DNA from 3 places in the Leptospira koniambonensis genome. Region 2 is predicted to be linked to each of the others. Evidence: riboswitches for the same ligand, from Rfam matches in the RefSeq annotation. Region 2 holds a riboswitch; each other region holds the start of a gene.
What was found. A riboswitch is a leader RNA that binds a small molecule or an ion and turns the genes downstream of it on or off. The one in region 2 is predicted to bind cobalamin.

Region 1 (5,954 bases), on a different contig from region 2:
ACCAACAAGGTTTTGACGATACAGGTAAAAATCTTTCCGAAGCTGGAGTCAGATATACTGGCAAAAAAGGTGCTATCACTTATATGAATGTAAAAGGAATTTCTGTGGCTTGGATTGGCTTCAGTCATATGCAAAGCGCTCATAATCATGTGAACGAAATCGAAGAAGGTGTGGCTCTCGTTAAAGAAGCCAAGAAAAAAGCGCAACTCGTGTTTATCTCTGTTCATGGTGGAGCAGAAGGCGGACCAGCTTTACATGTAAAAAATGAACAGGAAAGATTTTACGGAGAATATAGAGGAAATCTAGTCGCTCTTTCTCATTCTCTGATCGATGCAGGTGCAGACTTATTTATTGGACATGGTCCTCATTTGCCTAGAGCATTCGAATTATATAAAGGAAAACTGATCGCTTATTCTTTAGGAAACTTTTTAGGATATAGAGTATTCTCTACGAAAGGATACGGGGGTTATTCTTTGGTCTTGGAAGCAGATTTAGATAAACAAGGGAATTTTATCAAAGGTAAGATCCATCCATTACAATTAAGCCAAAATGGAATTCCTGCTCCAGATCCAGACGCTAAGACTACTGAACTCATCCAATCTTTGACTAAATCTGATTTTCCAGGAAAAGGACCTAAGTTCCAATCTGATGGAAGTTTCCATCCTTAATTGAAGTTTGCCTTGTAGGAATTCCTAGAGCGACATTCTAAAATAAAAAAGCCGATGTAGGAATTCCCGCATCGGCTTTCTACTTAATAAAACCTTAACGTAAATTATTCGGTTTTGCTAGCTGGTTCCAATGCACCCGCAGGAGCTTTGAAGTTGATCTCATAAATATCATAATGAGAATCTCTCAAGCCAGTTACATAAGCTACAGAAACTCCTAAGAAATATCTAAGACCGAATTTAAGAGTGTTTGTCGCAAAGGTTGCGATCTCTTCGTCAGTGACTGAAAATGGATGAACTTTATTTCTGGTCTCATCCAGATATAATCCTTCCCAGGTTCCGATCATAACTCCTTTATATTCTAAACTTAGAATACGTCCAGTAACGGAAAAATTTCTTTTTCCTCCGGATTTATTTTTGCTTACAATCTTATCAGGTAGACCTTTAGGAAGAGATCTTTCTTGGAGTTGTGCTCCTACCACTTCGTATTTGGAAGATAAAGCGATTGCCTCGAATCTGTGGATCCTGTATTGGACCAAAATTTCTTGGTTTAAATTTTTACTTAAAAAATTCACTACGTCTGCGTTTTCAGGACGTACGCTGAATTCGATCTTTTGTTTTGCAGGAACAAAACATTCGTCCTTCATTTCATCACAAGCTTCTGAATCGTTTATAGTATAAACTTCAATAAGACCTTCGTAAGATTCAAAGATGACCCCTCTGCTTTCGAATTGGATCAATTTTGCAACTGTCCAACCTTCGGAATAAGTTCCGGCTGCTGATAAGGATGAGGTAGTTAAAAGAAAGATCCCTAATAGAAGAAATCTTAAGGATGGAATTCGTTTCATTCGAGTTCGGTGCTCCATATTATGTAGGTAGACCCCAAGCTGTTTCCTTTGGGGCACGAATTCGTGAATCCTTTCCGGTTTTTATCTTACATCAAGAAAATATTTCTTTCTGAATTTGAAAATGTAGGAACTCCAATATCCGATATTAAGTAAAACCTTGGCCGCCTCTTCGCTACGCGAAGACCGGGCTGCTCTGGGTTCGCTGGCGCTCATCCGGGCTTTGCCCGGATTAAAGCCCTTCGCATCCCTGGCGGGGATTCTGGATTAAAAACCTTCGCGGTCTTGGCGCCTTGGCGTGACTCAAAAGTCGCTGTATTTGCGTCTCACACAAAGCCGCGAAGTTGAGAAGATATACATTGTAGGAGTTCCTACATGGCAAACAAACTCTGTGAGCTCTGTGTTCTCCGTGCGAACCTGAGCTCCTTTTTGAGATTGCCCCTCCGACTTGGGTTGGGAACCTGGTCCTTGCAAGTAGATCGGAAAAGGGAATCCGGTGAAAATCCGGAGCTGTACCCGCAGCTGTAAACGCCTAAACGGTCGGACAAAACCACTGTCGAAAGACGGGAAGGGTCCGAACCTTCGCGTGAGTCAGAAAACCTATCAGAGCTGCTTTCAATTCTCTGGCTTTCGGGAGTTAAGGCCTCAATGCACAAAAGACCCAAACGATTCGGAAAGATACTTCATCTAGGGCTTTTTTTATTTTCTGTCCAAGTATTTTCTCAAGAATCCCAGAAGACTGAAACTTCCACTGTCAAAGTAGTAGGAAAGACCAGTTCAAATTCTCAGCCTGAAAATTTCAGAAAGAACCCAACAGGTTTCCAGACTTCTATCGATCTGGACCAATACAATGCACGTTATACGAATCTTCCGGATGTTTTAGAAAGAGAAGCAGGAGTCAGGATCAGAAGATACGGCGGATTAGGTTCTTATTCTACTCTTTCTCTTAGAGGAACAAATCCGAACCAAACCAGGATCTTTATAGATGGAGTTCCTTTTAATAATGCGCAAGGTGGAGAGGTAAACCTTGCGGATCTTCCCTTTGACAATTTACAAAGTATAGAAGTATATAGAAGTGGCGCGCCCGTCGGGTTTTCTGGTTCGGCAATCGGCGGAAGTGTAAACTTAGTTACAAGAACTGGATCTGGCCCTCCTAAAACTCGCGTAAATATAGGCGCGGGAAGTTTTAATACGGGAAAGGGCAGCATAACGCATACAGGAACTTACGGTGGAATTGGGACCAGTGTATTCTTGCTGGGAGAAAAATCCGACCAAAACTTTTCCTTCTTAAACAATCATGGGACCGTGCTCGTCAATCCTCTGGATGATACGATTGATAGAAGAAGAAATGCCCAATATGAAAGAACTTCTGGTATGATCGGTCTGAGCGGTGATATCGGAGCTACAAAGATCAAGTTTTGGAATGATCTGAATTATAGATTTCATGGAATTCCTGGACCTGCAAGTAACCAAACACAGAAAGTTCATCGAAGATATCTTAGAAATACTTCTTCCCTCGGAACGGATACAAAAGGTTTATTTGATGGGTTATTAAGGCTTGAAACTCGGATGTTTACTTCATTCACGAATGATGATCTTTTTGATCCTAAATCTGAATTTTCCAAAGGTACTCCCAACTCGACTGCTTATATGGGGCAATCCGGATTTCAGGTAACTCCTACTTTTTATTTATTAGAATATTATCAAATTTTGAAATTCCATGCAGGTATTGAAAGAGAGACTTTCGAAAGGTCCAGAAGTACACCTCAAAATATAGATCTGAAATATGAACCTGGAAAGGCTAGGACTTATACCACTTTTCAAGTAGAGGACGAGTTTAGATTCTTGGATGGAAAATTAATTTTGACTCCAGGAGTTTCTTGGGATTCTTATAAGGATAAATTTCAATCAGACGAACCTTGGTATAGAAAACAAGATCCGTTTGCTTCTGCCATAAAAACTACAGAGTTTTCGAATCCTAAAGCAGGACTTCTGTGGAGGTTTTGGGAAAAAGAAAATTATTCTTTAGAATTCAAATCTAATATCGCTAGACAATATAGGATCCCAAGCTTCTTGGAACTTTTCGGAGAAGTCGGAACAATCATAGCAAACGATTCACTTAAACCGGAACGAAGTGAGAATGGTGATGCAGGGATCACTGGGAAATATAAAAAAGGAGAACTTAAATCTAATATTACAATTTCCTATTTTAGAAAAAGGATCAAGGATATGATCCTTTTCATCCCTAATTCACAATTTACCTTAAGACCTGAAAACGTGGACTCAGCAAGGATTGATGGAGCAGAAATTTCTCATAAGACCGAATATAAGGGCTGGAAATTTTTATTAGAATATACTTACCAAGAAGCGATCAACACTTCTCCCGCACCTTATTTGAACGGCAAATATCTTCCTCTTAGGCCTAAACATGAGATCTCAGGAACAATCGCTTATAGAGGTAAAACCTGGGAACTCGGTTTTGAAGGAGTGTATGTAGGAGCAGTTTTCAAAGATAGAACAAATGAATATGTGAATTACCAGCCTGCTCGCCAAATTTGGAACGCGTATCTTACGCTTGTATTATATACTTCTCCCGAGGAAGAAGATCCTAACAAAAAAGGAGAAAAAACTCCTAAAGAACTGCTCTTAAGTATAGATCTTAGGAATATGGGAGATAAAAGAGTGGAGGATATTGTAGGATACCCTCTTCCAGGAAGAAATTGGTTTATCACCTTAAGCGGGAGATTTTAATATGAGATCTGTATCGTATATCATCCTTGCCTGCTTAGTTATCTTCTTTTCCTTCTGTGGAGATATAGAAAGGCCACCTTTATATACTTTATTCTTAACCCCAGATCTTCCAAATAATATTGGAGTAGTTACCACTGATTTTGCAAGCGGTGGTAGGTTTAAAGTTTTAAATCCTGAACTTCTTCTTTCTTATCCCGGACTGACGCCTATTCATTCTGACGCAGTGGCAAGATTCGGGAATGGTAAAGTATATATTCTAAATCGTTTAAATAGAGATAGTGTGCAGGTCTTGGATCCAGATTTCGGATTCCAAACCGTTGCTGAATGGTCCATGGGTTCCGGGACAAATCCTGCAGATATAGCGATTGCTGGCCAAAACAAGGCTTATATATCACTTTATGGATCTAGAATATTAAAAATAATTCATCCTTCGACTGGGGCAAGTCTTGGCCAGATTGATTTGGGAGGATATTCTGAGCCCAGTGCCATCCCTGATAATCTTCCTGAAATGTCTGGAATGCAAATTGTAGGAACAAGTCTTTTTATAGTATTACAACGTTTAGATAGAAACGACCCAAGCGGATATTTTCCACCCGGAGCCTGGGGATCCCTGCTTTTAGAAATAGATACTGTAACAGATTCTATTATTTCTGCTTATACATTCCCAGTTCCGAATCCGGTTGGCAAACCGCAGATATTGGAACTTTTCGGAGAGACTCATATAGTTTTTGCTGCAGCAAATAGAATGGGTTTTTTAAGCCAGATTGACGGCGGAGTAGTGGCATTTCGACTTTCTTCTCGGACTTTTCGATCCGGTTTTTTATTTCCGGAAACTGAAGCTGGAGGGGATATACTCGGAGTCCAGATCAAAAACGAACAACTGGGTTATGCTAGCGTTCTGGATGCTTCTTTTAATAAAACATTACAAGTATTTAATCCAAGCACAGGGCAGAAGTTGGCGAGTTTACTTTTTATTCCTTCTTCTTATGACGCGAGTCTCACCACAATTTTACTTGGGGACGATCAAATTCTTTACGTTTCCAATACACAGTTTACTCAACCGGGAGTTACGATGTTCGATACCAATGATAATCGACTTTTAACTCCCGCTCCGATCTCGGTGGACCTCCAACCTTTCGACTTGATACAGCTCAAAGAATAATTCTAATAGAATTCTTTACCTGAAGTCGAAACCGGATTGACAAAGCTTTAAAAGAATGGATGATCCTTCGTTGTTTTTCGGAGGCCTATTCCTTGATTTCCGATATGTTCCAAATGATTGCCGCTGGCCATAAGGCCCAGGTTATTTATTCTTTAAGAGAAAATCCGGACCTAGCCTCCAAACAAAATCCGGAAGGGATTACTCCCGTACTATTTGCTCTCTATTATGGCAAAGAAGATATAATCAATTCTTATCTTACCCTAGGAATTCCTTTGAATCTATTCGAAGCGGCGGCATTGGGGAATGAAGATAGAGTCAAAGAGCTTGTAAATTCCAATTCGAGTATTGTCCGTTCTTATAGTCCCGATGGTTGGACACCTTTACATCTAGCATCTCATTTCGGAAGACTTTCCATTATTCAATTTTTATTGGAGAAGGGAGCAGACATACACGCTAAATCCAAAAGTAAATTATCGATCGGTAATACTGCATTACATTCTGCTGTTGCTTCTTGGAGAGCAGATGCGGTTG
Region 2 (5,954 bases):
ATTTCTCCTGAAAAGACCCAAAAGACTGCAGTGATAGAAATTTTGGACAGTGGGACCGGCATTGATAGAAAGACTATCCGTAAAATATTCGATCCATTCTTTACGACTAAAGAACCCGGCAAAGGAACCGGTCTCGGACTTTCTATCGTTTATGGTATTTTAGAAAATCATAAAGGGAAAATTAAAGTAGAAAGTGAGCTTGGATCTGGTACAAAATTTTCCATTTACTTTCCGGCCCTGGAATAAAAGAAGATTCGGCTACTTCTACCCTTTAATAAATATATAAGTATTTATTTTTGTTCCTTCCAAATCCTGTTTCGGATCCTACTTAAGGAGACAGGAGTGATCCCTAAAAAAGAAGCAATATAATGCTGGGGGATACGATTTACAAGATCTTGCTGTTCATTGATCAGGTTCAAATATCTTTGTTCAGGGCTATCCCTAATCCTGGATAAAAATAAATTCATATACGTATCAAATCTTTCAGCAACGTATTCCAATAAAAAATCTCTAAGCCCGTCATTCTCTCTATAAATAGTTTCTGCATCTTCTCCGCTTAGTATAAGTAATTCTGTAGGTTCAATACTTTCGACAGCAAGTTGGCTGCTCTCATAAGTCCCTCTGTAACTATGAATAGAAGTGATCGCTCTGTTCTCAGGGAAAAATGCGATAGTGATATCACGGCCTTTATCTTCAAATTTTAATCGCAGGCATCCTTTCTTAACAATGAATATGTTTTTAGTGTAAACCCCTCTTTTGATAAGTTCTGTTTTTGCTGGGACCTTCTTTTCTTTTAACATGGAAGTATAACGGTCCCAATTTTTTTCTAAACTTGGGACTTTCTTCCTTAAATTTTCCAGTAAAGGTATCGGATACATCTTGAGCCTTGAATTCTTCCGTATTCGGTATCATGGGAATGAAAAGGCAAGATTTGTTTTGGGACCAAACCAGGAATTTAAAATTTTGGAACAAGTTCTCTAATTCTTTATGTAAAAAGTTTCGAATTAGATTGAATAGTTTCCTAAAAAAGGAAATCTTGCCCGCATCGAAGAGAATTTTTAAACATGTCATTCAGCAGATACAAAGGCAAAAAAGTATTTATAACAGGTGGTTCCGCGGGCATAGGCAAAGGAATTGCGATCCAATTAGCAAAGGCAGGAGCAAGTGTAATCGTTTCTGCCAGAGGAAAATCTAACTTAGAAAAGACTGTCCAAGAGTTAAAGTCTGTAGGAGCTCCAACAGCTGTTTTTGGATTCGCAGTTTTGGATGTTTCTGATAAAAAAGCCCTCGAAAAAGAGGCCAAAAAGGCAATCGAGACTTTAGGTGGATTAGACCTTTTAATCTGTAGCAGTGGTTTTGCTAAGGCCGGAGAAGCTTCCGACCTTGATGACGAAGTTTATAGAAATCTAATGGATGTAAACTTTTTCGGTCATGTAAACAGCGCACTCGCATTTAGTGATCATTTTTCCAAACAAAAAAGCGGAGAGATTGTATTCTTAGCCTCCACTCTTGCATTTTTTTCTATCTATGGATACGGAGCTTATTCTGCGAGTAAGTTTGCGATCGTAGGTTTTGCTCAAGGTTTCCGCCAAGAGATGATGCTTCATGGAGTTAAGGTAAAATTATTCCTTCCTCCTACAACTGACACTCCTGGTTTAGAAAAAGAAAATACTGATAAACCTGAATTGAGTAAAGAGATCGAAATGGGTTCCGCGTTAAATAGAGTTCATGCAATCGATTCAGTAGCAAAGGCAATCCTAAAATGGATCCCAAACAATAAGTTCATTGGATACACAGGTTGGGATTCTTGGCTTCAATATTTTCTATTTAGACATTTTCCTGAATTCAGTATCAGACTTACTGATTCTGAATTAAAAGCTGCCCAGTCCAGGCTGGATAAGAAAAAACAAAAAGTATAACTGCAGTCTTTTAAGGAAACTCTATGAAACCTATTCGTAAAGATTGGAAGGTAGAAGCGGGGTCTAGAGAATTTTGCTCGATCGAAAATAAAATACTATACAAAATCACTCACCTAAATAGATCCTGAAATCTCAGACTATTTTTGTAGGAACATAGATGTCCACATCTATGGGAAGACGGTGCAATTCCGTCACGGTACCCGCCGCTGTAAGAGGGACAAAAGGCACAAGATGTCACTGGGTTGTAAAACCTGGGAAGACGTGCTGAGTAGGATGATCTCGAGTCAGAAAACGCCTTACAAAAATCCTGAAGCTACGTGATCCAGTCTCGGATGTAAGACAATCGCGTAACTAAACTCAAAATTTTTTGTTCATACGATGCTTTGGCGCGATCTTTCGTGTCTTACTATCGCTTATATCTTGTTAGGTGAAGATCTCTTAGGAGGGATTTTTATGCGCTCGATTTCCGTTTCGAAGGATTTTTTGGGAGCCAGATTATGGCTTAGTGGTTCCTTTCTAGTTTTGGTTGGGTTTCTTGCTTTCTCTACAATCTATGCAGTAGGCCTGGAACCTATGGTGTATTTGCACGATACATTTCATGATATAAGACATTCTACCGGTTTTCCATGCCATTAAGATCAGATCTTTCTGATCTTTTACGGGCCGGGATATTTTCCGGTCTGGTGTCTGGCCTTGTTTTAGGGATCTTGGTTTGCGCTTGGAATCTTCCTCTCATATTAGAAGCAGAGAAGTTCGAATCCAAATCAGCATCAGAAAATTCTAATGCTGGACATACGCATGTTCACTCTCACTCCCATGGAGAAGGTCATTCTCACACAAAAGAACAATCTAATCCCACTGAAGTAGCCGAGAAAGATAGTCTTTGGCAAAAAAGAAACTTAGGAACATTTATTGGTTCTGTTCTACTCGGGATTTCTTTTGGGGTTTTAGTTTCCGTTTGGATGGTCTTATTCCCTCCATTTGGATTTTTGGAAAACCCTTCAATCTCCAAGGCGATTTTCCTAAGCTTCTTATTTACCATCGGTGGATTTCTAATATTTTTCGGGATCCCATTTGTAGGACTTCCTCCTGAATTACCAGGAAGAGCATCCGGGGCTTATGATTATCTAGAAAGGCAGGCTTGGTGGTATCTTTGTGTCGGTTCCAGCTTAGTTGGTGTTTTAGGATCTAAAGTCCTTCTAACTTATTTAAATCTTCATAGATTACTAAAATGGGCATTCGTTTTAGTAACGGTATTATTCTTTGTAGGACTTCCATTTTATATTGGTGTGCCTGAAATTTCAGAAGATTTTGCTGCTCCCAAAGAGTTAAGAAACCAATTCGAATATGTGACCTTACTCACAAATTTGATCTTCTGGTATTTATTATCCTCTTTATTTTTTCTATTCTGGAAGCCAAAGCAGGTATTAGGATTCAAATGAAACCTAAAATTGCAGTTCTGGTGCTGGGTCACGGCAGTAGAGAAACAAATTCCAATCTAGAATTCGTTTCATTGGTAGAAGCATATTCATGCACTCGGCCTGATCTAAAAATTTCCTACGCTTATGTAGAACTTGCAAAACCCGATCTGGAAACTGCGCTCAGAGATCTTAGTGAAGAGTATTCAAATATTATAATATTTCCTTTGTTTCTATACACATCTGGTCATATTAAAAATGATATTCCGGTCGTGTTGGACAGAATTAAATCGGAGTTCCCGGATCATTCTTATAAGATAGCAAATAGTTTAGGTATCCATTCTAAAATGGTATCTTTGCTTAGGAAACGTGCAGAAGAGTTTTCACCTTTAAACAAAGAGCAATCCTCTAAGACAGGCGTGATCATAGTAAACAGAGGTTCCTCTGATCCGGATGCAAACGGTGACTTTTATAAAACAGTTCGTTTATTCCAAGAAGGAAATCATTTCTCCTTTGTTCTTCCTTCCTTTATAGGGATCACCAGCCCTCTTCTTCCAGACACTTTGGAGATGGCTTCCAAATTAAGACCGGAAAAACTTCTGGTGGTCCCCTACTTTTTATTCGGCGGATTATTGATCCAAAAAATTTCCTCCTTGGTCCAAAACTTTTCTGAAAAATTTCCTTGGATCAAAACAGAACTCACCTCTTATCTTGGACCCGATCCAGAACTATTTTTAGTCATAGATGAAAGGATACAAGATTGTATCTCCGGAAAATTCTCCCTTCCTTGTGATACTTGTGAATACAGAGCACAACTTCCTGGCCTTTCTAAAAAAGTAGGAGGATTGAAGGCTCTCCTATGGAGTATCCGTCATCTGGAAACTCATAACCAAGCAGCACCTCATCTATTCCCTCATCGTAATTTACAAAAGCATATATTTGTTTGCGATAATATAGATTGCGCAAGCAAAGGAAGTTCTGCCTTAGTCGCTCGAATGAGATCTATTTTAAAATTACAAGGAAGACATTTGGATTTCAAAATTTCTCGCTCTTCCTGTATGGGGAGATGCGGAGAAGGTCCAGTAGTTGTAGTCTATCCGGACGGAGTTTGGTACCAAAAAGTAAATGTCGAAGATGCAGAAGACCTCGTTTCGGAACATCTTCTTCAAGATAGACTCGTTTCTCGTTTAGTAGATAATATTATGCAATAGGAATATAGTATGGCATGTCATGAAATTGCAGCTTTAAGATTAGGAATGATGAATGTTCTTGGTATCAAGGATGAATCAGTTATCCAACATGAAAAAAATGAAATAGGAACAGAAGCACTCTCTTCTCCAGGACCGATCCAGTCATTGACGACTGCGAATAATTTCGATGATCTAATCCGATTTTTCGAAGCAAGTTTGGTAGATTTAGAACAAACAATTGCAAAACTTCCAGCTGGAGATCCTAAATCTGGTTATTACACTTCTCTATTAATACTTACCAAAAAAGTGGAATTGGATCTTAAAAATTCTGCAAAATCATTCCAAACCTTATATCTAGACTTAGAAGAAATGCATGATTTCGTGCATGAGATCTATCCTTCATAGGAGGAACATTGAGCCAAAAACTTCTCAAACTGGTCCATAAAGAAAATGTAAGCCTTTCTTCAGACATATACCAATTTGAAAAAGCAGATGGGCTGCCTTTCGAATTTGTAGGAGGACAATATATTATCCTAAATGTCGGAAATGATAATGATGGAAAGCCTATCAAAAGAGCTTATTCTATTTTGTCTTCTGATTCAAAAACGAATTCTTTTCAGATCTGTGTGAAACGTTTAGGGACAGGAAAAGCATCCAGTATTCTACCTGAATTAAAACCAGGGTCAGAACTGGAGTATTCAGGTCCCTGGGGAAAATTTGTAGGAGATCCAACATGGCCTTCACCCGGTTTTTCTCTCATTCTGGCAACGGACACAGGGATCACTACACTTGCTGGTCTCCTTCTTTCCAAAAAATTCTCAGACCGTTTAGACAGCACCATAACGGTCTGGCTCAAAACAAAAGAGGAAGACTTTCTTTCTGAAAATGAACTAAGGAAGATCCTCTCTGGAGTTTCTAATTTTCCAAATATATTTCAGATCCCTCCGATTTCAGATCAAAATAGAGTCCAAAGTGCATTAGATATTCTGAAATCGATTTTAGGAGATTGTACAGTTCCAGAAAACGTATTCTTAAGTGGAGATGGAAATATCTTAAGAGAAGTAAGATCTGAATTGGTCCGCTTAGGAACCTTAGAGTCCCAGATCGGAATGGAAGCATTCTTCAATACCCAAAAAAATCCATCGCCAGTGGTAAGTCTCGGATAAATTTCAATGGCGACCAAGGAACTAAGAGAAGGATTCACTACAGGAGCTTGTTCCGCCGCTGCTGCAAAAGCTGCAGTTAGAGTTCTTATCTTAGGCCAAACCATTAAAGAAATTGAAACTACTCTTCCTAACAAAAGAAAAGTCACGTTCGAGCTAAAACGTTGCGAGATCTCAGAGGATAGCGCTGTTTGTAGCATTATCAAAGATGCAGGAGATGATCCTGATTGCACTCACGGTGCAGAGTTAACTGCGGAAGTAAAA
Region 3 (5,954 bases), on a different contig from region 2:
CGTCTACCACAAGCAATTTGATCCCATGTTGTTTGCAAAATACATTGATCGCCGCTCCTCCATTCAAAAAGTTTAATACCATTTGATAGGTAACTTCTTTTGGAAAAGCGGAAACTCCTGAGTCTGCAAGCCCATGATCTCCTGCGAATACTAATAAATGAGGATTTGATAAAACTGGATCTACTGTGTTTTGGATCGTTCCTATGCGATAGGCAAGATCTTCTAATTTTCCCAAGGCGCCTAACGGCTTTGTCTTGGTATCTATCTTATTGCGTAAATATTTATCTAAGTCCAATTGGTGTACTTCTTTTGGGCGGATCATATTGTTTTCACTTTTAAAAATTTTAAATTGTTAAACAGAAATAAGATCAGAAGATCTTTCTTTCAGTTAAAGGTTAAGGGGTTACAGATTTTGCAATGACTCCGTCTATATCTGGATTTGCGTGAGCCGCATCGATAGGCAGAGAGGTCAAAATTGTTTTAGCTGCTGATATTTTAATATAAGTAAATCCATTCGTTTGGATCTCGTTTTTTAACGTTCCATTACAACCAGAACCAGAGTTTCCAAAATTAGGATCTGCTAAATCGAAACCGTCTCCACCCCCACCTCCGTTTACAATATCCGTATCGAAAACTTCGGAGACAGTCATTGGATTAGAGTCTTGGTTATAGACGAACGGAGTGATTCCCGCGAATCGATTCCAGTATATAGGATTTCCTACAAAAGTATTTGGATCTGAGTTGGTATAGGTTGGATCCCATCCGCACCAATTCGTTAAGTCATTGCCTACCTCTACTATTAGAGGCTCCATAAAAACATTATCGAAGGAGTTCGAGTTATTTTGAACTCCAACGAAGAAAGGGTTTTCATAAACTATAAAATCGATACCGCTTGCAGGAAGTACCTTTACTCCTGACCATCTAAGTATAATTGAAGATCCGATTCCGGAAGCTTCTAAACTATACACGTCAAGAGAACCGTTAAAGTTTCCTTCTCCGCGAATACCGTCCACTGAACAATCCGAATCTTTAAATCCAATACCATTGCTTGTCGGAGCTGAAATGATCTCGTCCGCTACAAAAATCCCACGACCTGATTCGGGAGTTCTTTGATCGCAAGCACTTAAGAATCCGGGCCCTCCTATTCCTAAAGCAAGAAGGGCCTCCATACCGGAAGAACTTTTAGAATCATCACAACTGATAAAACTTAAAGAGAAACAAGTAAACATTACATAAATTTGAATGATATTCTTAAGTCTGAACATTTACATTTTCCTCCCGTTATCCGACTTATATCAGTTTTGAGATTCGAGTCTGCTCCAAGGAGCCGGATCAAAGCCGCTATTCAAACCACAACCTGCATTGATATCATTCGTATCGGAATAAAAATCTAGATCATCATCTTTTGCTGATGCTAATGTTGTTTGAGTGGAAACATCTGAAAGATCTGGACAAACATATGTTTTACCGTCTTTAACCATCCATCTTAGCCACGCATAATTTCCTTGGGAAAAGGAAGAAGCAGAAGTAAAACGAACATAAACTACTTTTTTATTCGTGTCGATTTCCTGAATTTCTCCGTATAAGTAGCTGTTGCCAAATGTTTCGTCGAACATAGTTTGCGCTACGAGTGAAAGAGAAATATTATATGTTCCAACAACTACGTTTCCAGCTGCGGTAAAGGTCCCACCTGGATAATCTGGAGTTCCATTATAATAATTATAGTTACCTGCGAGTGGGTTTAATCCTGCTACAGCTACTAAGGCAAGAACGTTTTGATTGTCTGACTTGCTGGATTCGCCCAGATCAAAACAATTAGCGAATACGAATAGCGAACATACTGCAAACGTTAGAGCAGCCATTCTTTTGAATTTTCTCATTTTTCTCTCCTGATTTCTGCCGGATGTCGCAGAAAAAGAAAATATAAGCAATATAACGTTAGTCGATCATTGATCTTATAAAGATCAGAACAATTTGGTATTTGCTGTGTTTTCTTTTTCCGTTCGAGAGCCCCGACATTTTAGCTTTCGGGGCCCCATCGCAGAAAGCGCGGATGCGCTAAAGAGCGAGATTTACGATACCCCCCAACCTCGAGGTTAAAGTATCGCGGGGAAGATCTGGCTTATTCCGTTTAAAACGGACATCACAGTTGCGGGTCAGCGCGGGATTTACACCCGACTTCCTCCCTGAAAGCGTAATTCCAGGTTTTGGTTTAGCACTTCCGCTGGCAAGGGAAAAAGTATTAGGATACAAAAGTCATCTATTCCTTGCAATATCAGGATAAATCAGCGATATTTAAAGCATAAGAACAAATAGGAAGGATTCGGTACATAATTTCATATCGATGAGACATTCTACTTCGCAAAAAATTCGGGAAAGATCTTTCATAGACCGAAAATAAAAGAGAGAGTTCTAATAAAACTTCCAAAGAGGAATCCGATGAAAATTACCCGATCCACTTTTCTGAAAGCCGGAATTTTAACTACCGCTGCTTTGTTAGGAAGTCGTAAGGGAAATTTATCCGCTCAGAATACAAATTCTGGAAAAAAAGTAATCATACTTGGCGGCGGACTCTCCGGACTTTATTCAGCATACATCTTAGGAAAAACAGGAAGTAAAGTAACTCTGATAGAAGCCACTGATAGGGTGGGGGGAAGAGTTAGATCCATACAAGATCCTTCCGGTCATGTTGTGGATCTAGGAGCTGAATGGGTCTCTTCTGAAGATAAAACAGTTCGCAGTTTAGTTAGAGAATTAGGATTAAAATTACAATCTTCTCCTTTGGCTCCGGATCTGTTTTTAGGAACTTATAAAAAAGCAGGTACCTGGGAACTTTCTTCAAAATCGCAAGAGATCTTAAGTAAATTAGTATCACAAAATTCTAAATTAGATACTGCACAACAGCAAGCATTAGATCGTATTAGCATTTATAATTATCTAGTATACCAAGGAGTTAGTCCTGAAGATCTAACTTTACTTGGTCATAAACTTTCTCTTCATTATGGAGATAGTATCCGAGTTCTGTCCGCTGAAAAAGTTTTAAGCGATCTTGCACAATTTCCTCAAAGGAATAGCAAGATAGAAGGTGGAATGGAAAACATCGCCAAAACCTTGGTGATGAATATAGAAAACACTGAGTTTGTTTTTTCAGATCCAGTTCTTTCTGTAGATCAGGATTCCACTGGAGTTACGGTCACTACTGCTTCTGGAAGAAAATTTAACGGTTCTACTTGTATCTGCACTTTACCTGCGAATCAAATCTCTAATGTAAAATGGAATCCAGGTCTTGATAAAGAAAAACTTTTGGCAGCTTTAAGAGTTCGTTATTCTCAAATTTATAAATTGTTTTTGGTATTAAAAGAATCTCCTTGGGAATCTTCTCCATTTGCAGTTCATTCTGATGCTGCGGCTCAATTTTTATATGATGCAGGAACCAAGTCTGATACTTCAGATAAGGTTTTAGGAGTGATCGCAAACGGGGACAGATTCTCTGTATTTGATTCTGCCAACCAAGACCAAAAGGTAGAATATATTCGTCTTACTCTGGAGCGCTTGGGTTTGAAGAAGGATCTGCAAATCCAAAGATTCTATTTTACGGAAAGTAAAAAGGATTACGTGCCGAACGGGATCGCAGAATTCCCGCCAGGAAGTTTTGGATCAGAGATCATTTTAAGAAAACCATATGATCGTATCTTCTTTGCGGGAGAACATACCGGCGAAATTACCGGAACAGTGGAGGCCGCTCTAAGCTCTGCGATCAAAGCGGTGAATTTAGTTTAGTTTTTCCCATGCGTTCCTATTTCTGTTTCGATCCAACTAGTTGCATCTTGTAGAACTTTTTCGATCCCATCTTCCGTTATTGCCCAATGAGAAAGTTTCGGATATAGTTTCATTCTAGAATTTGCATATTTGGATGCTATCTTTCTGCCGATTCGAGGAGGAGTCACTCTGTCTTTTCCGGTTGTCGCCACAAATACGGGACATAGGACTTTCTTAAAGTTTGCTCGAGTAGGTTGAGAAAAGGCTAAGAATGGCAAGAAAGTCTGGAATGCAATTTTACCGGATTCAGGAACGTAAGTTGGATAAAGTTCTTTCTGTTTCGATTCACTTAAAGTATTATAAATTCCGTATGCGAATTTGTTCTTACTTAATAGATTCGTTCTGCTCCAAAAAAAAGGAGTTATTAGAATTTCCCAAATCGTTTTTAGACCAGTCCAGGAAAGCCCGCTAATTTGTTTAGGCTGAACTGGAGTGATTAATATCAAAGCCTTCGCATTGACTCGAGAAGCCAGAAGTTGCGCGAGCAATCCTCCTAAAGAATGCCCGAGTAAGAGTGGCTCTTTCCAACCTAATTGTTTTAATGTATCCTCTAAAAAATCTAAGTAATCCGAAATTCCTAATTTGGAAAGCTTTCGCAGATCTGCTCCAGGCTCATGTAAAGGCAGGTCAATCGATTTGCAGGTATAACCTTCGTTCTCTAAAATTTCTTGTACTTGTGATAAATGGATTCCTCTACACCACATTCCATGGATGAGAAGTATGTTTCCTTTCGTTTGCATTCTTTTTCTCCCAAGGAAGGAATATAACTCGGAAGAGAAGAAGAGACGACCCGGTTCTTGCGATTTAAATCTGTTTTTATATTATAGGAAAATAATTTGGATCTTCTAAAATGAAAAACCCGAATATCATTCTATCTCTAAAATAATATCCGGGTCTTATGGAGAAAAGAAAACTATTATGGATTAGTCTTCGATTACACTCATTGCGTATTCAGAGATTGCATCCCTTCTTTGTTCTGCAAAGTCTTTGTGGAACCAAAGGTTTTGGATCTTAGAAGCTTCTTTTTTGTTTCCGATGGTGATCTTAGTCATACACTCATCTACAGCAAATTTCATTGCTTCTTTTCCAGTTTCTCCGAGTCCTTTATTCCGTTTTTTGCGAACGATCTGGCCGCCGGATTTTTCCACTCGTTTGACTAGAGCATCGTAATCTTTATCGTCGATACAAAAGACAGTTTCTGCTTTTTTGGAGTCTCCCATTTTCACATCTACCTCGTATAGAGGAGCACTGGAAATATGGATGAGTCCTAATTCAAAAAGTTCTGGCCAATACTCGTAAAAGAAAGAAAGCATTAAGGAGCGGATTGCGTACCCGTCGAAGTCCGCATCCGTAATGATACTTATTTTTTCGTAATTCAGTTCATCTATCGACTTTACTTTTTGGTCTAGAGGAAGTCCAAGGATCGCTACTATATTTTTTAACTCTTCGTTCGCGATCGCTTTTGCAAGAGAGACACCCTTACAGTTCATTGGCTTTCCTCTTAAAGGGAACAAACCATGAAGTTTAGGATTTCTTGCAGGACGAAGACCAGCGATTGCAGAATCTCCCTCAGCTACGAATAATACCCTTCCTGCATCTCCAGATTTTCCTGTAGGAGGCATGAGTTTAGGAATATTCATCTTACTTGCTTTTTTGAGGCCGCGTTGTGCGTCTTCGAAAGCTTTCAGCTGAGTTCTTTTCTCCATTTGGAGTTTAACTTCTTCCAGTAAGCCGGTTTTTTTAATGAACTTATCTAAGTGTTTATCTACTGCATTACGAATATCTTCATTCAAGTCATTGATTAGATAAGACTTATCTTGAGATTTGAAACGAGGATTTAATAACCTCATGTTCACATACATATGGAAGCAGTTTCTTACGTCGTTACGAGTACAGCTTGTTTTGAGTTTTTTCTCTAAGGAAACGATCTGGCTTTTTTTACGAACTTCGTCGCATAGTCTGTTTTCCAGATACTCAATTGCAGAACCACCTTGAGGAGCAAAGATTGAGTTCACCCAAGTTAGGTTTTTGTTCTGACCGATTACTAAGTATGCTTCTAGATGTAATTGGGATCCAGCAGCAGGCGCATTATAGTCCATTTTGTAGTAAGTAAGATCTGAATGGGAGAATATCTC

Region 1: linked by a shared signal. The riboswitch ahead of EHQ52_RS18970 (TonB-dependent receptor) and the one ahead of EHQ52_RS02305 (CbtB domain-containing protein) in region 2 are both predicted to bind cobalamin.
Region 3: linked by a shared signal. The riboswitch ahead of EHQ52_RS08320 (LIC13354 family exoprotein) and the one ahead of EHQ52_RS02305 (CbtB domain-containing protein) in region 2 are both predicted to bind cobalamin.

The regions. Positions count from the first base shown of each region.
Region 1 is NZ_RQFY01000012.1:224,974-230,927, forward strand. It holds gene EHQ52_RS18960 (CapA family protein) at 1-668, shown strand, start outside; gene lsa26 (surface adhesion protein Lsa26) at 773-1,513, opposite strand; cobalamin riboswitch at 1,956-2,132, shown strand; gene EHQ52_RS18970 (TonB-dependent receptor) at 2,159-4,261, shown strand; gene EHQ52_RS18975 (YncE family protein) at 4,263-5,423, shown strand; gene EHQ52_RS18980 (ankyrin repeat domain-containing protein) at 5,519-5,954, shown strand, end outside.
Region 2 is NZ_RQFY01000001.1:501,383-507,336, forward strand. It holds gene EHQ52_RS02290 (two-component system sensor histidine kinase NtrB) at 1-246, shown strand, start outside; gene EHQ52_RS02295 (Crp/Fnr family transcriptional regulator) at 291-878, opposite strand; gene EHQ52_RS02300 (SDR family NAD(P)-dependent oxidoreductase) at 1,065-1,919, shown strand; cobalamin riboswitch at 2,050-2,233, shown strand; gene EHQ52_RS02305 (CbtB domain-containing protein) at 2,373-2,555, shown strand; gene EHQ52_RS02310 (CbtA family protein) at 2,546-3,361, shown strand; gene EHQ52_RS02315 (CbiX/SirB N-terminal domain-containing protein) at 3,358-4,548, shown strand; gene EHQ52_RS02320 (DUF3209 family protein) at 4,558-4,932, shown strand; gene EHQ52_RS02325 (FAD-dependent oxidoreductase) at 4,941-5,693, shown strand; gene EHQ52_RS02330 (cobalt-precorrin-5B (C(1))-methyltransferase) at 5,700-5,954, shown strand, end outside.
Region 3 is NZ_RQFY01000004.1:922,014-927,967, forward strand. It holds gene cobT (nicotinate-nucleotide--dimethylbenzimidazole phosphoribosyltransferase) at 1-322, opposite strand, end outside; gene EHQ52_RS08315 (LIC_13355 family lipoprotein) at 396-1,265, opposite strand; gene EHQ52_RS08320 (LIC13354 family exoprotein) at 1,296-1,880, opposite strand; adenosylcobalamin (AdoCbl) riboswitch at 2,074-2,200, opposite strand; gene EHQ52_RS08325 (flavin monoamine oxidase family protein) at 2,440-3,780, shown strand; gene EHQ52_RS08330 (alpha/beta fold hydrolase) at 3,777-4,559, opposite strand; gene EHQ52_RS08335 (toprim domain-containing protein) at 4,743-5,954, opposite strand, start outside.